2 regions of the Caballeronia sp. AZ10_KS36 genome follow, and region 2 is predicted to be linked to the other one. Evidence: predicted binding sites of a transcription regulator. Region 2 holds the regulator's gene; the other holds the start of a gene.
What was found. Region 2 encodes FliA, which starts transcription of late flagellar genes. Its sites were predicted from a motif close to CTAAAGTTTNNNNNNNNNNNGCCGNTA; they were not measured.
Positions count from the first base shown of each region.

Region 1 (10,552 bases), 280 kb from region 2:
CGACGCCATGGCGCATTACCACGACACCGAATGGGGCGTCCCGTCCCGCGACGACCGTCATCTCTTCGAAATGCTGGTGCTGGAAGGCGCGCAGGCCGGTCTTTCGTGGTCGACGATTCTCAACAAGCGCGAGGGTTACCGCGCGTTGTTCGCGGGCTTCGACATCGACAAGGTCGCGCGCTTCACGGACGCGGACATCGAGCGGATCGTCGGCGATGCGCGCGTGGTTCGCAACCGCGCGAAGATCGCGTCCGCCGTCATCAATGCGCAAGCGGTTCAGCGCATTCAGGCCGAGCATGGCTCCTTCGCGGACTTCGTGTGGTCGTTCGTGAACGGTGCGCCTATCGACACGCCGCGCGACGCGAACAATCCGACGCCCGCCTCCACGCCCGAGTCCGACGCCCTGAGCCGAGCGCTGAAGCAGTACGGCTGCAAGTTCGTCGGCACGACCATCTGCTACGCCTTCATGCAGGCGACGGGCATGGTGAACGATCATGCCGTCGGCTGTATCTCGCGCGTCAAGCCGAGGACGAAGCGCAAAGCGCCGGAAAAAACGACACCTTCAACTTGATCCGATTCAGGCGATTTTTGCTTTTTGGCAACATTTCTCCGGCAAAAGAGCGTTCACTAGGGAAAGTCCTTATCGCAGGGGTTTTTTTGCAGTGAAGCATGCCGCAAGCCGCGCCGCTGCAAGCGCGGACCCTGCTTCTGCCGCACTGCACGAACGTCCGTGTCGTGTAAAAATGGCGTTCTCGCGTGCGCTACCGCACCTTTTTACCGAGCCGTGCCGTTATAACTGACGGTGTGCGGATCGTTCACTGAGTGGAGAGATCCGCCGCGAGTGCACGGACACGGGAAAGCGCGTGTCTCTAGGCCGGGAAAAACAACGTGCTCGAAGCAGTAGCCGGTCGGCGTGCGCGCCGTCCGACGCCGCAGTGCAGGTTGCTCGAAACTCAACGCATGGCCGCTGCGCAGGGGCGCAGGGGAGAAAGATCATGAAAAGCCTGAACTTCCTGACGCATCAGGAGATTTTTGACAACGCTGTGCAGCATCTCTTCTCGCAGGGACAAGCCGCTTTGCTGCCTCATGGCGGCGGCGCTTATCGCGGTTACTGCGGCGGCTGCCCGGTCGGCAGTCTCATCAAGCCGCGCGACTACGTGACGGCAATGGAAGGCGTGCCGATCCGCTATATCGGGAAATCGCCCGAGTCGGTGCCGGCGTACATGGATGTCGGCGTCGCGGCGCTCAAACGCGCTCTGCTGCGCGCGCGCATCAACGTCTTCGATCCGACCACGGTCGAACTGCTCTCGTGCCTGCAGAACGTGCACGACGTTTTCGGCAAATGGGAGTGGCGCGAGCGTCTCACGTCGATCGCGCGGCAGTTCGGTCTGTCGGCCGAGCTTCTGAAAACGGCTGCGTAACGGTGCGGGTGCGGTATGTTGAGCCCTGTCACGATGTTGAGCTCGAACGAGATCTTCCACCGCGTGAGCGCGCATTTGCTGGCGCAGCGCGCCGTCTCGGAAGATGACAACGGGTCGTGCCGCCTGAGAGGCACGTACGGCCGCAAGTGCGCGATCGGATCGCTGGTGCGTGACGATGTCTACGAAGCGGAGCTGGAAGGCGTCGGTATCTCGTACTACCGGCACGCGCACGACGGCAAGCTGCTGCGCGCGCTGTATGCGTCGAATGTGAATGCTTACGATCCGGTCATCATCGACCTCCTGATCGAACTGGAGCAGATTCACGACGACGCCAGCGTGGACGAGTGGCCGCGCTTGCTGGGCGCACTCGCTAAGCGGCACGCGTTCGCCTGAGCAGAAACCGCAATAACAGACCGCAATAAGAAAACGGCGGTGCGCCCTCACGGGTCGCACCGCCGTTTTGCCTTCGCGGACCGAAAAGAAACCGGCCCGGCGTAAAGACGCTTTAGTGCATCTTCTTCGGCAGCATCTGGCTACGCAGGCGCTTGCGCAGGCGGGCAACGGCCGCGGCCTTTTTGCGCTTGCGCTCGGTGGTCGGCTTTTCGTAGGACTGGCGCTCGCGCAGTTCTGCGATCAGGCCATTCTTTTCGATGGTGCGGCGGAAACGCCGAATCGCGACATCGAACGGCTCGTTTTCTTTGAGAACAATAGTGGTCATGACAATCCTGATTTGCTAAACGTATTTCTAAGTGCGCAACGGAAAAACCCGCCGCGCGCCGGCACTCCGATCGTCCGCCGGGCGTAAGAAGGCGCAAAAAGGCGCAGCGGACACGAGCAAAGCGGCCACGGAGGCCGGAAAAGAGAGAGTTGGGATTCAACCGCAAAGCGGCATGTGCGCACGAAAGGACCGCCTGAACGCACACTTTCGGCGCCGTTCTCCGCTGGCGATTAACGTTTTGACGTTGTCATTTTCAGCGGAGCGGCGCAAAAATCGGCCGAAAAATCGGGCACATTTCTCGATTCGGGCGCGATGTTACCAGAACACCGCGCCCGTGCCAACTCTTCGAAGCACGGCAACTCGTTGATGCAACAGATTTATTTCTGCCAGGCGCTGGCTTCGTCCAGTTCCGCCACTTCCTCCGGATCGAGCTCGAGGCGCGTGGCCGCCGCAAGGCTCTCCAGTTGCTGCACGGACGTGGCGCTCGCGATCGGCGCGGTCACGCTCGGCCGCGCGATGATCCACGCGAGCGCGATGGTCGCCGGCGTGGTGTCGTGGCGCTTCGCGGCTTCGTCGAGCGCATCGAGAATCTTGAGGCCGCGCTCGTTCAGATACTTCTCGACGCGCGAGCCGCGCGCCTTGCCCTGCATGTCTTCCTTGGAGCGGTACTTGCCGGACAGAAAGCCGCTTGCCAGGCTGAAATACGTGACGACCGCGATCTTTTGCGCCTCGGCGACGGGTTCGAGGTCCGTCTCGTAGCCTTCGCGGTCGTAGAGGTTGTACTCCGGCTGAAGGATCTGGTACGCCGGCAGAGACGATTCCTTCGCCACTTTCAGCGCTTCTTCCAGCCGCGCGCCGGTGTAGTTCGACGCGCCGATCACCCGCACCTTGCCCGCCTGAATGAGCTTCTGATAGGCGCCGAGCGTTTCGTCGAGCGGCGTCTTGTCGTCGTCGAGATGCGAGAAGTAGACGTCGATGTAATCGGTCTTGAGACGCCGCAGCGAATCGTCCACGGCCGCCGAGATGTTCGCCGCCGAAAGCCCGGCGCGCGTGCCGAGCATGCCGACTTTCGTCGCGAGCACGACCTTGTGGCGCTTGCCGCTCTCCTTGAACCACTTGCCGATGATCGTTTCCGATTCGCCGCCGTGGTGCCCTTCGACCCACGCGGAATAGACGTCCGCCGTGTCGATGAAATCGAGGCCGTGATCGACGAACGCGTCGAGGATGGAGAACGACGTGCGTTCGTCCGCCGTCCAGCCGAACACGTTGCCGCCGAAGACGAGCGGCGCGACCTTCAGATCCGATGTGCCGATGCTGCGAGTTTGCATGGGGTACTCCGCGGGAGTAGAGGACGTTCGGGAAGGATACGCAACATTGCGCGACGCTGCCGCGCGCATCGCTCATGCGCCGAAATGGAGCCCAAAGCTGGGCTTGTTCCGAGCTTTCGTTCTGGCGCAAGCATCTAACATCGTCGACACATCACAGAGGCTGATGCCGAGGCGGACAGGAACGACCCGCTGCAGACGCCCGACGCACCAAAACCATCAAAGCAGGCCCGCCGTCGCGGGCTGCGGAGTCCATCACATGCAAGCAGACAAGAACGTCCTTCCGGATCAGCTGGCCGAAACGTGGTCGGCGCGCGCGCCGTCGCATACGGTCGCCACCTTCGACTGTTTCGACACGCTCTTCTGGCGCGCCGTACAGGAACCGGTCGACGTTTACTACGCGCTGGCCGAAGATCCGCTCTTCGTCGAACACGGCGTGAGCGCCCGCGTGCGCACGATGGCCGAATCCGAAGCGCGTAAGAACAACTACTTCGCAACCCGCAAGAGCGAGGCGAGGCTCGAACAGATCTATACCGAAGCCGCGCCTCACGCCGACGAGGCAACCGTGAGCGCGCTCGCCGAGCGCGAGGTCGAGAAAGAGATCGAGATCGGCTTCATCTTCGAGCCGGTGCTCGGGCTGCTGCGCGAGGCGAAAACTCGCGGCCTGCGCACGGCGATCGTCAGCGATACCTATTACTCAGAGGCGCAATTGCGCCGCATTCTCTTTTCAACCGCACCGGAGCTCGAATCGCTCATCGACGTCGTGTTCTGTTCGTCCGAATTCGGTGTCTCGAAATCCACGGGACTCTGGAATGTCGTGACGGAACGGCTGGGCGTCGCGCCGTCGGAGATTCTCCATACCGGCGACAACCCGTACGCGGACTGGGCCGTTCCACAGCAGATGGGCATCGGCGTACTGCACTTCCAGCAGCGCGACGATGAGATGCACAAAGCGGACCGACAGCGACTGATGGCCGCGCGGGTGCTGTTTCCGTCGATCCGCGCGACGAAGCCCGCGCCGAGCTTGCATCACGCGATGCGCTCCCTGCAACAGGGCCGCGACATGAGCACGAACGAGCGCATCGGCTACTGGTCGGTCGGCCCGATCATGCACGCATTCGCGCGCTTCGTGCTGGACACGCATGAGGATCTGAAAGCGCGTGGCCGACCGCACAAGCTCGCGTTTCTGCTGCGCGACGGGCATCTCATTCATCGGGCATGCGAAGCGCTGCACGGCGGCCCGATCGGCAACGAAGCGTACGTCGGGCGGTTCGTCGCCGCCGGTTCGACCTTCGACAGCCGCGAGGCCATCGAGCGTTATCTGAGTACAGAGGTCATCAACCCGCAGATGATGAAGTTCGGCGCCGACCAACTGCAACTGCCGCCCAAGGAAACCGGCAAACTGCTCGCCGAGGCAAACGCGTCTGCCAATCCGCTGCAGACGTTCCGGCGTCTCGTGCTGGAACCGCGCATGGTGAAGCTCATCATCGAACGCAGCGCGGCGCTTCGTCAGCGGCTCTTTCGCCATCTGCAGCGCACCGTCGGACTGGAGCGCGGCGACACGCTCGTGATCGTGGACCTGGGTTACTACGGTTCCATCCAGCGCTCGCTCGGCAAGCTGTTCAAGAAGTATTACGACGTGGAGATCGTCGGGCGCTATCTCGTTTCTCTGGATACACCCGGCTGGCGTGCGGATCGCGCGGGCGTCGTCGACAGCCGCTGGGCCGATGAAAACGTGATGGAGATGTTGATCGCGCATATTGGCCATTTCGAGCAGATGTGCTCGCTCAAAACCGGCAGCGTTTATGACTTCAAGGACGACGGCACGCCGCTTCTCAACCAATCCGCGAAAAGCGAGAAGCAAATCGCGCAAAGCGGCGAGATTCAGGATGCTTGCGTGCGCTTTGTCCGCGATATGGCCGCGATGCCGGCCACCAGCTTTCCCCGCCTGACGCCTGAACGACTACGCCTCGATGCGGCCATCTGCCTCGCTCGCCTACTGTATCTCCCGGACCGCGACGAAGTGGCCGGCGGCAACGAGACGGTGTTCGAGATCAACGGGGCGTCCATTCACGCATTCAACGTCGCCGATAACGACGCGGGCATCGAAGGGCTTCGTCAGCGCGGACCGTTTTATATGCGCAGCATCGGCAAGGGATTTCGTCCGGGTTATCCGTACGAAATGCGCCACGCAGGCATCGACCAGGCGATTTTTCTAATGGCCGTGCGCCGTCACCGGCTGGACTTCACCGTCGACGATACGACGTACCGCGAGACGCGAATTCCCGCGCTTTTCGTGCGCGGCAATGAAACCGCGACCGAGACGCTGACCGCGCGCGCGACTTACGACGGCTTCTATTCGCTCGTCGTGCCCATTTCCGACTTCGACGTCGCGCTCATGCTGGGCAAGGAGATGAGCTGGATGCAGATCGCCTCGGCGACAACCTTCCCCGCCGATACGCTGGATACGCGTATCGAGTTCGACCGCCAGCGCGCGCTCTCGCCTGGGAGCGAGATCATTTACGACGGCATGACCGAGCGCGAACCCGGCATGTTCGAGATGTCGCCGAACGGACTCATCTATGTGCCTGCAATGGCCGGAAAGACGCGGCAATTGATGCGCCTGACGTTTCGCCCGCTTTCCTGGGTTCAGACGGCCGAGGTCGCACTGGCTTCATGAAGATGTAGCGGGCCGGCTGCCTATAAAGGTGTAGCCGACCCGGCCGTAATTGCTTTTAACCCTGCCGGCCAAGGCGCCGGCAGACTCCGTGAAAATTCGAATCGCATTCGATCTTCGGCCTAAAGTTTCTTTCCCGTGGGCCGAAATCCTTAGGTAAGGCAGTCAGCGAAACACATTAAACATCGCGACGCCGCATTCAGACTCAGACTAGTAGCGCCTTTACCAACGAGGTAATTTGAAATGTTGAACATCAACACCAACACCCTGTCGCAAACGACGCAAAAGAACCTGCAAGGTTCGCAAAGCGCGCTGTCGTCGGCTATTAACCGCCTCTCGTCGGGCAAGCGCATCAACAGCGCAGCTGACGATGCAGCTGGTCTCGCGATTTCGACGAACATGACGTCGTATGTCAACGCGCTGAACCAGGGCGTGTCGAACGCGAACAACGCGATCTCGATGATTCAAACGGCGTCGGGCGGCCTCAGCTCCACGACGGACAACCTGCAGCGTATTCGCCAGCTGGCCGTTCAGGCAGCCGACGGTTCGCTCTCCGACACGCAGCGCGGCTACCTCCAGACGGAAGTGACCCAGCGTCTCGGCGAACTGGACCGCGTGTCGAGCCAGACGACGTTCAACGGCCAAGCCATGCTGTCCGGCTCGGTCTCGACGGTGGCCTTCCAGATCGGCGCAGTGGCGAACCAGACGCTGAGCGTCGACTTCGGCAGCACCGCGATGAGCCAGACCGGCCTGTTCGGCTCGGCATCGGTCGACATCTCCACGGCAAGCGGCGCGCAGTCCGTGATCGGCCTGGTCGACACGGCGCTCGACACCGTCAACACGCTGCAATCGACGCTCGGCGCTGAACAGAACCGCTTCACGTCGGCCGTTACCAGCCTGCAATCGCAGTCGACCAACCTGAACGCTGCACAGTCGGCCATCACCGACGCAGACTTCGCTCAAGAAACGGCGAACCTGTCGAAGGCTCAAGTGCTGCAACAAGCGGGTATCTCGGTTCTCGCGCAAGCGAACTCGATGCCGCAGCAAGTGCTGAAGCTCCTCGGCTAAGCGCATGTGACCTACCCCGCCGCAACATGGGCGGGGTTGCGCAGTTCACTGGGAGGCCCGCCTCCCAGCTTTCGTTAGCGCAGCGACAGTCATCAGCCGCGCTGTGCTCACGAAAGCTCGCAAACAGAAACGGCAGTCCGTCCGGAGCATCCGATGACCACCACCACCTCGAGTACCGACGTCAGCGCCACACTGGCCGCTGCCGCGCAGTCCATCATCAGCGGCGCGACGAACTCCACGCTCGATGTCTCCACGCTGGTTTCCTCGCTCGTCACCGCGAAAACCACCGCTCAGGCCACGCAGATCGCCAACAAGACGGCGAGCGACAACACGCTCTTGTCCGCCGTCTCGCAGATCAAGTCCGCGCTGTCGTCGCTGCAAACTTCGCTGAAGAGTCTTTCCGACGGCACCGGACTCGCCGCGTACACCGCCACCGCAAGCGGCAGCGGACTCACGGCGACGGCAGGCACGAGCGCGGTGGCCGGTTCGTATGCGATCACGGTCAATAACATTGCAAGCGCGCAAAAGATTTCGTCGACGGCGCACGCCGCCACCGACACCTTCGGCACGGGCACGCTCACGCTCTCGCTCGGATCGAGTTCGATGAACGTGACGCTCGACGGCACCGACACGCTTGCGAGCATCGCCTCGTCGATCAATTCTGCGAGCGACAACCCCGGCATCAGCGCGACCATCGTCACGGGCAACGACGGTCAGCATCTCGTGCTCGCGTCGAAGACGACGGGCGCCGCCAACACCATTTCGGTCACGGCCGGCGCAGGCGTCGACTCGTCGCTTTCGTACAGCGCGGGCAGCAGCAACTACACGCAGACGTCGGCGGCGCAGGACGCGTCGCTGACGGTCGACGGCACGGCCGTCACCAGCTCGACCAACACGCTCACGACCGCGATCGGCGGCGTGACGCTGAATCTGGCATCGGCTGCGGCCGGATCGACGCAGACGTTGACCGTCTCGTCCGACACCACCACGGAAAAGAGCACGATCAAGGCATTCGTCGACGCGTACAACTCGTTCGTGAGCCAGGCCGCGGCGCTGTCGTCGTTCGACTCCACGAAAAGCGCCGGCTCGCAGGGCGGCGTGTTGCTCGGCGACTCCATGCTCCAGAGCATTCAGAGCACGCTGTCCAACATCATCACGAGCGGCGTGACTTCCGGCTCCGGTTCGACGTCGACATCGACGAACCTCGCCTCGATCGGCATCGATCTTCAGGACGACGGCACGCTGTCCATCGACGATTCGACGCTTTCCACGGCGCTGTCGAACAGTGCGACGCGCGTGGGCCAGCTGTTCAACCAGACGAACGGCATCGGCACGCAGCTCAATTCGAAGATCACGTCGTTCCTGCAGTCGGGCGGCATCATCGATACGCGCACGACCGCGATCAATGCGGACCTGAAGAGCCTGACCGATCAGACGGCGAAGCTGCAGACCTACGCGGACAGCCTCACGTCGCAATACAACGCGCAGTTCACGGCGTTGAACACGCTGATGGCGACGATGCAAAGCAACACGACGTACCTGACGCAGCTTTTCGGCGGCACGAACAGCGCCGGCGCGCTCGCGACCAACAAGTAACGCAGGCGTCAGCCGATTCGCACGGAGAAAGATGTGAGCCAACAAGACATGCTGACCAACGCGGTATCGCTCACGCGCGCCATGGCCGCAGCCGCAGCCGCAGGCGACTGGATCGAAGCGGCGCGCCTGTCCGAACTGCGTTCGCCGATCATCATGCAATTGCAGAACGACCTCGATCCGGCCACGTTGCAGGCCGCGAGCGATATCCAGACGCTCGATGCCGCGCTGATGCAAACGGCGCAAGCCGCGCGCATGTCGCTCGGCAAGAACTTTCGCGAGGCGACCGCGCGCATCGACGCAGCAAGCCGTTATCAACAAACGGCGCGGCTCTAAAGTTTCGCTGTCCCGCGCCGTTATACAGACTAACAACAACAACCAAGCGTCGATGTGATGACGCAGCTTCGCTCTCGATGCCCGCCTCGCGCGGGCATTTTTATTGGCGCGCGACGGGGTATCACCGGCCGAGCGTCAACGTCAGATACGCCGCGTACAGCACGCCGTTGCCGAGCAGCGCCCACAACGCGACGCCCTTCCCTCTTGCATGAAAACGCAGCCACGCCGCCGCCGCGAGCGTGATGAGCACGCCGGTCAGCACTTCGACGCGAGGCTCCCACGGCGTCAGCATGATGCCGATGGAAGGCAGCAACGTGCCCTGAAACACCATCGCGCCGGTGATGTTGCCGAACGCGAGCGTGTCCTTGCCGCGCCGCGCCCACAGAATGCTGTTCACCTTTTCGGGCAGTTCGGTCGCAATCGGAATGATGATGAGCGACAGCAGCAGCGCCGAAACGCCGAGCGCCTGCGAGACGCCCTCGACGCCGTGAATGAAGCCCTTGGCGCCGCCCACCAGCAACACGATGCCGATCAGAAATTGCAGCATGATCGAGCCGAGATTCGTCTTCAATCCGACGCGCGAGATGAAGAGCGTTTCGGGCGCTTCGGTGCCGTGTCCGCTTTCGACGAGATTGGCCGACGCCCTGAACGTCGAGATCACATAGATCACGTACAGACCGACGAGCCCCGCCGCGAACAGCGCACGTACTTGCCATGCGTGATGCGGCACGAACATCGCGCCGGCCGCGATCAGGAACGCGATCAGAAAGAAGTTGAGGTCGCGCGTGAAGCCGCTGCGCTCCGGCTCGATCACGCCGCGCAAGCCACGCGATTTCACGATGGCGAGCGTCATCAGGAACGTCGAAAGCGTCGCGAGCATGAGCGGCGCGCCGAGAATCGCGCCGACGCCGATCTCTTCGTTGACCGCGCGGCTCGCCGTGCCGCCCAAGAGCGCGATGATCGGCACTGTCGTTTCCGGCAACGCCGTGCCCACTGCGGCGAAAAGCGATCCGGTCACGCCTTCCGAAATGCCGAGGCGTTCGCCGAGATGTTCGAGCGCGTTGGTGAAAAGCTCGGAGGCAATCAGAATGATCGCGAGCATCAACGCGAGTTCGAGGAAAAGCATCGTCATGCGGCACCTCGCACGACACAATGCAGCGACAGCGCGCGGACCACGCGAAGGCCCGGGCGCGCGACAAGAAGATGTTGGAGTTGTGGGGACACGATGATTCCACGGTCGGACGTCAGCGAACCATGATGCGCCACGCGACGTCCGACCAAGAACGACGTGGCACATCAGTGGTCTCGCCAAACCGGACCGGTCGAACGCGCCACGGCAATAGAGCCGAGGATGTTGACGCGTTCTCCTTCGCAACGGAAGGAAGGCTACTCCCCAAAGACGGGGGCAGTGTAG
Region 1 is NZ_JALQDQ010000001.1:423,934-434,485, reverse strand. It holds gene NCR35_RS02040 (DNA-3-methyladenine glycosylase I) at 1-571, shown strand, start outside; gene NCR35_RS02035 (hypothetical protein) at 996-1,421, shown strand; gene NCR35_RS02030 (hypothetical protein) at 1,455-1,814, shown strand; gene rpsU (30S ribosomal protein S21) at 1,927-2,139, opposite strand; gene NCR35_RS02020 (aldo/keto reductase) at 2,517-3,467, opposite strand; gene NCR35_RS02015 (HAD family hydrolase) at 3,724-6,144, shown strand; gene NCR35_RS02010 (flagellin domain-containing protein) at 6,385-7,209, shown strand; gene fliD (flagellar filament capping protein FliD) at 7,363-8,805, shown strand; gene fliT (flagellar protein FliT) at 8,839-9,138, shown strand; gene NCR35_RS01995 (sodium:calcium antiporter) at 9,260-10,270, opposite strand; yybP-ykoY riboswitch at 10,378-10,545, opposite strand.
Region 1: a site for FliA is predicted at 6,264-6,290, ahead of NCR35_RS02010 (flagellin domain-containing protein). Genes of this name have one in related genera too.

Region 2 (10,552 bases):
GCGCCGCCAATAGCTGCCGAAGAAAGCGATACCGGTACGGCCTGTGATCTTGTCTTTCCAGTCTTCGCCCGTAACGGTCTCGGGCGGCGGGCAACCGGCGAATGGCTGCAAGCCCAGCCATTGCGCTACTTCCTTTGCGCGAAGCATATGGCTTCGGGGATGACCGCGAAACCAGCAAGTTTCTCCCTTGAACGATTTATTTGTAATGCCGACTGCGGCCAGGCATGCTCCGAAACGAATTGCGCATTCGTCTTCGAATGCAGCTTTTCCAGTTGATGGATCAATGCAGGGCGCAGACTTCGGATAGGCGGCCCATAGTTCGGCGAACGAGACCACTCTTAGATTCACGAGTTTTACCGAGCCGGGGATTCGGTTGGTTTGGACGATGGTTTTTGCGTTCGGCATTACTTCCAATCCTTGTGGCTCAGAGCATCGTCGCCCCAGTGAATCTCGTAAGTCTCCGCACTGCCGGTGTATATGCGAGGCAAGCGGCAAGTACTGTCAGTCCGGCCGCACCGGCTTTCTCCGTCTGCTTTCGATATCAGGTACGGGTAGCCCTCCGGGACGTTCGAGGCACATACGCACTCATCGAAAGCGCCCGCACTCATCCACGCGCTATCTGTACCGGCCACGTTTGCGGAGCCGATCGACCCAACGATATCGGCCAGATCGTCGTACCACGCTTCTCCCGCGCGTTTCGCCACGATGTGAGGATGCTCGGGACAGCCGCAGATGACCAAGTCTTCGTCTAGCGCAATCTGACTCTTGCCGAGGGTCATGCGACGAGGACCGCCGGCTTTGGCGATGTAGCCGGTAGTTTTACAGGCGGGGCAGTACGCCGATCCATTGATGAGCGCGGCCTGATGTCCCTCACTGCCCATTGTGAATGGCATTTCCACCTGACGGCGAATTTCACCGCCGTTACTGAGCATGTCGCCAACTACTGCGATTCGTCGCATCATGAGCGGCCTCGGGTATTGATTCGTTATGCTTGATAGTTGCCTGGTGCAGCGGCCTTAATATATCGACCGCTTTCGCAGGGCCGACTGCTAGCGTACTAACCAAACGAACGATGGGGCCGCGGCAACCGCAAAATGAGCGCCGAAATTACAATTCTTCACGACGCCCATGGGATCGACGCGCAGTAAGGGCCTTAGTCGGAGGTTTCATGATCGTCGAATTGCCGCTTCACCGAATACGCGCGCCTCTTATCGGCGCGTTCGCGAAAACGGCTGGCCGCCCCAGAACCGGCAGCCATGCGCTACTTGTTTGAAGAGGTAATCAGCCGCTAGGGCCGAACGCTTCCCCAAGAGCCGGCGCTATGTCCGACGCTTGGGGTGGTTTTCAAATGTCCCGCGCAGCCAACCAGCGACAACTCACTTCTTTCCCTGCTCCCGCACCTGCTCCAACGTCGCCCCGGGCGTGCTCTGATCCTGCGGAATACGAATCTCGATGACCGCAGGCAGCCCCGAACCCACCGCGCGCTCGAACGCCGGCATGAACTGCTCGGTCGCCTCGACCCGCTCCCCGTGCGCCCCAAACGCCCGCGCATACGCGACGAAATCCGGGTTCGTCAGCCCCGTACCATGCACGCGATGCGGATAGTGCCGCTCCTGATGCATGCGGATCGTGCCGTACTGCGCGTTGTTCACCACCACGAAAATCACCGCCAGTCCATATTGCATGGCCGTCGCGATCTCATGGCTCGCCATCATGAAGCAGCCGTCGCCCGCAAAGGCGATCACCGTGCGCTCCGGATAAAGCGACTTCGCCGCGATCGCGGCCGGCACGCCGTAACCCATCGCGCCGCTCGTCGGAGCAACCTGCGAGCGGAAGTGCCGGTACGCGTAGTGCCGATGCAGCCACGTCGCGTAATTCCCCGCGCCGTTCGTGAGAATCGCGTCGGCGGGCAGGCGCTCCGAGAGCGTGCGCATGATCTCGCCGAGCTGGACGTCGCCAAGCATCGGGCGCGGCTTGCGCCACTCGAGATACGCGGCATGCGCGGCTTCGGCGCTTCCGGCCCAGGCAATCTCGGCAGGCGGTTCCAATGAAGCCAGCAGCGACGCGATCTCCGGCATCCCCGAAACGATCGGCAAATCCGCGCTATACACGCGCCCCAGTTCCTCCGCGCCCTGATGAACGTGGATGAGCGTCTGCTTCGTCTTCGGGATGTCGAGCAATGTGTAGCCGCCCGTCGTCGATTCGCCCATGCGCGGGCCGAGCACGAAGAGCACGTCGGCATCGCGTACGCGGGCGGCCAGCGCCGGATTGATGCCGAGGCCCACATCGCCCGCATAGTTCGGGTGCTCGTTGTTCAGCGTGTCCTGGAAGCGGAACGCGCAGCCCGCCGGCAGTTGCCATCGCTCGATGAAGCGGGCGAAATCCTGCGTCGCCGCTTCGGTCCAGCCGCTGCCGCCCGCGATCACGAACGGCTTCTTCGCATTCCCCAGCAGATCGCGCAGCCGCTCCATCTGCGCGGGCGCGGGCGACGCCGCGACGCGCTGGTAATGCGGCGCGGGCGGCACGGCTTCGCATGCTTCGGTCAGCATGTCCTCGGGCAGCGCGAGCACGACCGGCCCGGGCCGGCCCGCCGTCGCCACGTGGAACGCGTGGCTCATGTATTCCGGCACGCGACGCGGATCGTCGATCTGCGCGACCCACTTCGCCATCTGCCCGAACATGCGGCGGTAGTCGATCTCCTGAAACGCCTCGCGATCCATATGGTCGCGCGCGCATTGGCCGATGAGCAGGATCATCGGCGTCGAGTCCTGATACGCGGTGTGCACGCCGATGGACGCGTGCGTCGCGCCCGGCCCGCGCGTCACGATGGCGACGCCCGGCCGTCCGGTCAGCTTGCCGACGGCTTCGGCCATGTTCGCCGCGCCCGCCTCGTGGCGGCACACGATGGTCTGGATCTGCGCGGTCTCGTCGTGCAGTGAATCGAGGACGGCGAGAAAGCTCTCGCCCGGCACGCAAAAGACGCGTTCGACGCCGTGATGCGCGAGTGCATCCACGACGAGACGCGCGCCGGTGGTCTGACGGGAAAGAGCGGAGGAAGCGTCGGAGGTCATGCGGTCAAGTCTCCTGTTGTATTGCGGCCGAAGCCGGCATTGCGCACTGAGCCCTAAAGCTTACGCCGCCGCGAGGCCCGTTGTCCGCTGCGAAGCGAAATCCAAGCGGAATCTTTTCCCGCCTCGGCGCCGCCGGAACGCCCGGACGTCGTCCATCAGTCGAAATACCCCTGTTTCCCACCCTTTATCCCGCGATAGGCCGAAGGGCATCTTCGCAATAATGGCTTCACTGAAAAGCGGACGCCCCGAACCATCCGGCAGCGCCCGCCTCGCAAAGATCGCAGTCTCATACCTCATCGGGGGCAAGTTTGAACATTCGTAAATTCATTGGCGCCAACAGCCGCGACGCTCTGCGCCAGGTTCGTGAAGCGCTCGGCCCCGATGCCGTGGTGTTGTCGAATCGCACGCTCGACGACGGTTCCGTCGAGATCGTGGGCGTGGCGGATCGCGACATCGCATCCATTTCGCCGGCCGCGCACGAACAGGCGCCGGCCGCATTCCCGAGCGCCACGCCGCGCTCCGCGCTCGCGCAAGCCGCGGCCGCCGTGGCCGCGAAGCAACCGGCCGCCGCGAATCCTTACGCGAGCGGCGACGTGTTCTCGTCGGTTTTCGGCGCGAATCCTGAAGCCCATACGGATGACCTCGACCACCGCGACGCGCCGCGCGACGCCCAAGCCGACGACGCACCGCGCACGATGGCCGAGTCGAATCCGTGGCTGATCGAGCACGCGCGACGCATCGCCGAGCAGGCCGCGATGCCGTCGAATCGTCCGCTGTCGGCATCCGCTGCGATCGCTCGCGGTCTGGGCGTGCCGGTGCCGCCGAAGGCATCCGCAGCGAAAGCCGCCGACAAGCTCGCGGATCAGCGTGCCGAGAAGCGCGCCGACAAACCCGAGCCGAGCAACTACGCGATGCGCGAGTCCGCGCAGCCGAAGATCGACACGCCCGACTGGGCGCGCGAAGCCGCGCAAGTCGCCGCGCGCCGCGCCGCCCACAAGATCAACGCGGGCGCGCCGCAAGCCGAAGCCTCGCCCGACAATGCGCTCGAAGGTCTGCCCGCGAACGCGGCCGCCGTCGTGACCGACGCGATTCGCGCACGCATGGAGCAAGTCGTCAACGAAACGGTGATGCACGAGCTCTCGTCGATGCGCGAGATGATGGAAGAGCACTTCTCCGGTCTCCTGTGGGGCGAGCGCCAGCGCCGCAGCCCGGGCAACGCCGGCCTCACCAAGCGCCTGTTCGCGGCCGGTTTCTCCGCGCAACTCGTGCGCATGGTCGTGGACAACATGCCCGAGATGGAAAGCGCCGAGCACGCGATGGAATGGGTGCAGCAGGTGCTCGAATCGAACCTGCCGGTCATGGCGAGCGAAGACGCGCTGATGGAACGCGGCGGCGTGTTCGCGCTGATGGGCCCGACGGGCGTCGGCAAGACCACGACCACGGCCAAGCTCGCCGCGCGCTGCGTGATGCGCTTCGGCGCAAGCAAGGTCGCGCTGCTCACGACCGACAGCTACCGGATCGGCGCGCACGAGCAACTGCGCATCTTCGGCAAGATTCTCGGCGTCTCGGTCCACGCGGTGAAAGACGCCGCCGACCTGCAACTCGCGCTCTCGGAGTTGCGCAACAAGCACATCGTGCTGATCGACACCATCGGCATGAGCCAGCGCGATCGCATGGTGTCCGACCAGATTTCGATGCTCTGCGGCGCGGGTCATCCGGTGCAGCGCCTGTTGCTGCTCAACGCGACCAGCCACGGCGACACGCTCAACGAAGTGGTGCAGGCGTACAAGAGCGCGGCCGATCAGCCGCCGCTCGCGGGCTGCATCCTGACCAAGCTCGACGAAGCGACGAATCTCGGCGGCGTGCTCGATACCGTCATCCGCTACAAGCTGCCGGTGCATTACGTCTCGACCGGCCAGAAGGTGCCGGAGAACCTGTACGTCGCGACCAAGCGTTTTCTGATCAAGAGCGCGTTCTGCATTCCGCGCGAGGGTTCGCCCTTCGTGCCGCAGGACGACGAGGTGCCGGCACTGCTCTCCGCATTGTCCGCGCGCGCCACCACCGAACTGCATGAGGTCCGCTTTGGATAAGTTCGTGCTCGATCAGGCTGAAGGTCTGAGAAGGCTGCTCACGCGAGGCGGTTCGCGCGTGGTGGCGGTGGCGGGCGGGCCGGCGGGCATCGGCTGCACGTCGGCGGTCGTGAATCTGGGCGCGGCGCTGTCCGTGCATGGCAAGGACGTGCTCGTGATCGACGAGCGGGCGAACGCGGCATCCGCTGCGCGCCTGGCCGGTACGTCCGGCGCCGGGGCGCTCGCCGCGGTGATGTCGGGCCGCGAGGCGCTTCAGGACGCGGTGACGCGCACGCCGTTCGGCTTCTCGCTGCTCGCCGCGCCGCGCGACGAACGCATCAGCCACGACGCCGCGCAGTGCCGCGCGCTGCTCGAAGGTCAGGCGGACATCGTTCTGATCGACGCGCAGCTCGATCGATACGGCGCGCTCTCGTCGCTCGCGGCGCAGGCGCATGACTTTCTCATCGTGACGCGGGTGGCCGCGTCCGCGATCACCGAGGCGTACGCGTGCATCAAGCGTCTGCACTACGCCCATGCGATCGGCCAGTTCCGCGTGCTCGTGAATCACGTGCAGAACCCGGCCGACGCGGCGGTCGCGTTCGACAACCTGTCGGGCGTCGCGAGCCGGTATCTGGCCGTGTCGCTCGTGCAGGCAGGGTATGTGTCCGAGGATGCGCGCGTCACTCGGGCGAAGGAGCTCTCGCGCTGCGTGGTGGAAGCGTTCCCGGCGACAGCCGCGGCGCGCGACTACCGGCAGATCGCGGCGGAGCTTCTGCATTGGCCGATGCGTCCCGCCCCGACCGGGAGCGAGACGCAGGTCCGGAATGACGCGCGGTTTTCGGTTGGCGAGGCTGACAAGGGCGGACGGGAGACGGGGCGCATGGCGTCGTTGTTTTCCAGTCATGCATTGACCAGTACGGCGTCGATGTGATCAAGATTAAGGTGACTCAGATGTACAACGCCCAAGGCAAACTCTCACAGTCGGACGTCCTGACTAAATATGCGCCGCTCGTTCGCCGGCTCGGACTTCAGCTCGTCGCCAAGATGCCGGCGAGCGTCGATCTCGACGACCTGATTCAGGCCGGCATGATCGGTCTTCTGGATGCGGCGAGCCGCTATAAGGAAGATCAGGGTGCGCAGTTCGAAACCTACGCGAGCCAGCGCATTCGCGGCGCGATGCTCGACGAGCTGCGTGCCAACGACTGGCTGCCGCGCAGCATGCGCAAGACGTCGCGCGAAGTGGAATCGGCGGTGCACAAGGTCGAGCAGAACCTCGGCCGCGCCGCGAGCGAAGTGGAAATCGCCGAGCACATGAAGATGCCGCTCGACGAATATCAGTCGATGCTGCAAGACCTGCACGGCAGCCAGCTGATCTACTACGAAGACTTCGACCGCTCCGCCGACGACGAGCCGTTCCTCGACCGCTATTGCGTCGACCGTTCGGACCCGCTGTCCGCGCTGCTCGACGACAGCCTGCGCGGCGCGCTGATCGAAGCCATCGACAAGCTGCCGGAACGCGAAAAGCTGCTGATGAGCCTCTACTACGAACGCGGCCTGAACCTGCGCGAAATCGGCGCGGTGATGGAAGTGAGCGAATCGCGCGTGTGTCAGCTGCACAGCCAGGCGGTCGCGCGTTTGCGCGCCAAGCTGCGCGAGCAGTCGTGGACGAGCGTCGAAGCGTAATACGTTAGCCGGCTTCGAAGTCTCGCGCTTCGGCGAACACCGTTTTGCCGATGCCGAGACTTTTCGCGCGATACATCGCGCGGTCGGCGGCGCGCAGCACGGCGTGGATGTCGGCGTGGCGCGCGTCGGCCGCGCTGGACAACATGCACGCGCCGATGCTCGCCGAGACCGAAACCGGCCGCCCGTCCACCGACGCGATCGACGCGAGCGCCGCGTGAATGCCTTCGGTGATTGCGAGGACGGCCGTGCGGCTCTGCGCCTGATGCGCGAGCACCACGAACTCGTCGCCGCCGAGGCGCGCCACGGTGTCGCTATTGGACATGCGGCGGGCGAGCACGTTGGCGAACTGCTGCAATAGCACGTCGCCGACCGCGTGACCGTAGGTATCGTTGACTTCCTTGAAGCCGTCGAGGTCGATCAGAAGCAGCACGGTGTCCTGCGTTGCCTCGGACATCGTGCGATTGACGATGTGTTCCAGCGCGTAGCGATTGGCGAGACCCGTGAGCGGATCGGTCGATGCCTGACGCGCGAGATCGCGATTGGCGTTGCCGAGGCGATCGACGAGCACGGTCAGATACACCGATGCCGCCAGCACGCTCAACGCGAGCCCGAGCGCGGCGGACAGGTTCGCGTTCCACCACGGCTGCCAGAGCGCGAGCCCGCCGATGACCGTCATCGCGGTGGCGCAGGAGACGGCGAGCGTGCGCTTGCCGTAGCGGCAGCCCGAGCCGATCAGAAACCAGAAGACGACCCACAAGAGCGGCAGAGCGATCTCGCCGCCCGCGGCGAGCGCCGCGCCGACGAGCGCCTGATCGGCAATGGTCGTGACCACGAGCCGCTTCTTCGATGGCGACGCCATGCGGCTGACGATCAGCAGCGTGACTGCGCCGTAGAACACATAGAGCCCGACGATTTGCGCGACCAGCGACGCTTCGCGCGAAGGGACGAGCCACGCGAAACAGGCGTAGGCGAGGAGAACTACGGCGCCGAGCACAACGCGCAGCGTGGCTTGTTCGCGTTCGGGATGCCGAAGCGCCGCCCATGCGAAGGCATGAGGCCAGCGTGGCGGGTGGTGAGCCTGCTGCATGTGAACCCCTGGATTTTGTTTTTGTTCGTTCGACGCGCCTGGAATGGGCGCGGTCGGCCGTAGGGTTAACGGCAAAGCAGGTGCGAGGCTTGAGTTCGTGGGGGATGACGACGAGGCGACAGATGTGCGACTTGGCGCGCCCGGCTGGGATCGAACCAGCAACCCCTTGTCTTTTTCTTTCCGTATGCCGCTGTAGAGCAGGTGATGGCACGGCCTTCGTATACGCCGAGTAGCGGTGAAGCAGCATGGACGGTAAAGCCGGTGCCCGTTTCGGCAAACCAGTTGAAGTGAGTCAATTGCGATCGGGGGCGTCCGGGTTGCTTGGAGCCCGCGCGGGAACCAGCGCCGTGACGCCTAGCCGAATCCTCGTGTATGAGGCATGGACTGGAACCGACGATCGAATCGGGCAAAGGACTGGACTCGACCCAGAGCTGATCCGGCGACTGGCGCACGAAACGCTTAACCGGGCGGATAAAAAAGCAACGGCCCGCGAGCGCTCGCACGGCGGCGAGCGGACGCACTATCCGGCTACGAGAAGGGCCAACTAAGCCGGTGCGCAGCACGATCACCGCAACGGCACCAGCCGCAAGCGCATCACGACTCATGACGACTTTCTCGACATCGACTTTCCGCGCGACCGAGAAGGGACCTCCCATCCGGTGATCATTGCCAAGGGCGAGCCACGCTTTGGCGACTTCGACGACGAGATCATCGCGCGCAATGAGCGCCCGGGAGAACCGCGATTTTCTCGTGACGATGCACGACATCGAACAATCTGCGGACTTGGTCAGCACGGTGGCCGGCTGGGCGATCGACGAGGTGCGCGAATGGGCACAGCGACCGCGCGAGCCGATATATTCAGTGGGTGTTCCCCGACGCGCTGCGGGCCAAGATCGGCGACGAAGAAGTGGTCCCCAACAAGGGGATCTACATGGCGCCGGGCCTGGGCCGCGACGGCTCGCGTGACGTGCGGGGCTCTGGATCGAGCAGGCCGAAGGCGCGAAGTTCTGGCCGCGCGTGGTCAATCACCTGAAGCTGCGCGGTGGGCCGGTCATCCCGAATGATTAACGACGCCTTCGCGCCCGGCCGACGAGCAGCCGGGCACGCGCTGGCTAACGCGCCACAGCTTCAGTGGGCGCGACGTGCGCCACCCACATGCCATGCAACGCGTCTTCCAGATGCTTCGCGAAGCGAGGCGCGTCGCACAGCGGCGAAGCGACGAGTTGCGCACGCAGGCCGCTGCGAAGCGCTTGCAGCTGCGACGCATCGGCGGCGAACTGCACGGCTTTCGCGACATAGTCGTCTTCGCTCTGTGCGATCCAGTCGGGCAAACCGGCCGCATGCAGCATGCTTTCGCAGATGTGCGACAGAAACCGCTCGCCGCGCAGGCACAGGACAGGCACGCCCATGAACAGGCCTTCCGCCGTCGTCGTGCGACCCGGATACGAGAACGGGCTCAACGCGATGTCCACCCGACGATACGCGGCGAGATACTCGGCATGCGGCGAATGGTCCTCCAGGATGAGGCGCGATGCATCGACGCCGTGTGCAGCGAAACGCGCGACGATCGACTCGCGGGCGTGATCCAGATCCAGATTCTGCGCCTTGATGAACAGACGCGAATGCGCGACGGCATGCAGCACGCGCGACCAAAGCGCCACCGTCTGATCGGCAATCTTGGCGAGCTTGCCGAAATAGCCGAACGTCACATGTCCGTTGTCGAGCATCGGCAGCTTGCCCGCGTCCAGCGGCTCGGCAGGCGGCGTGAAGCACAAGTAGCTGTCGGGCATCCGCCACGCGCGCTCGGTGAAGTGGTGTGCCTCGCTTTCGGGCAGCACGTAACGGTCGCCGAGCATGTAGTCGATCGCGCGCATACCCGTGCTTGCGAAGTAACCGGGCCAGCTCACCTGAACGGGCGCGGGCTTGCGCGCAAACACGGGCAGGCGGTTGAACTGCGTATGACCCGATGCATCGATCAGCACGTCGATGCGATCGTCGCGGATGCGTGCGGCGGCGGCAACGTCGGTCATGCCCGCGAGGCTCGTCCACGTCGCAAAGCGCGAACGGATGCGCAGCGTCAGCGCATCTTCGACATCGCGCGTCGCATACGCGTGCAACTCCACTCGGGCTGCATCGACATGATTCACGATGCTTTCGAGCAAGGAACCGACCGGGTGCTCCTTCAAATCGCCCGACACAATGCCGACGCGCAATGCTCGGGCTGTCGCGGGCGTCGCTTCGACGAGCCAGTCATGGTACGGCGTTACGCCCTGCGTGATGGCTTCATCGAAACTTTTGGCTTCCTCCAGGTACGCGGCGGGCGTCACGCCGCTGTAGTAATTCGACGCGAACAACCGGTTGCTCCGCGGCGCCGGCAACTCGGGGCGCAACGCAATGGCCGTGCTGTACGCTTCGACGGCAGCATCGAGTTCGTCGAGCTCCATCATCGTCGCGGCAAGGTTGTTATAGGCTTGCGCGTGATCGGGCTTCAGCGACACGACCTTGACGAACGAATCGACAGCGCCGCTCAGGTCGTGCATCGCGCGCTGTGCAATCCCGAGGTTGTAGTACGCGTCGATATAGTCGGGCTGCTGCGCGATCGCCTGGCGGAAGCACTCGACGGCAGCAGCAGGCCGGTTGTC
Region 2 is NZ_JALQDQ010000001.1:147,775-158,326, reverse strand. It holds gene NCR35_RS00780 (T6SS effector amidase Tae4 family protein) at 1-405, opposite strand, end outside; gene NCR35_RS00775 (PAAR domain-containing protein) at 405-962, opposite strand; gene NCR35_RS00770 (thiamine pyrophosphate-binding protein) at 1,377-3,071, opposite strand; gene flhF (flagellar biosynthesis GTPase FlhF) at 3,380-5,161, shown strand; gene NCR35_RS00760 (MinD/ParA family ATP-binding protein) at 5,154-6,071, shown strand; gene NCR35_RS00755 (RNA polymerase sigma factor FliA) at 6,092-6,823, shown strand; gene NCR35_RS00750 (GGDEF domain-containing protein) at 6,828-7,910, opposite strand; partial or broken gene NCR35_RS00745 (transposase) at 8,283-8,954, shown strand; gene NCR35_RS00740 (O-linked N-acetylglucosamine transferase, SPINDLY family protein) at 9,023-10,552, opposite strand, start outside.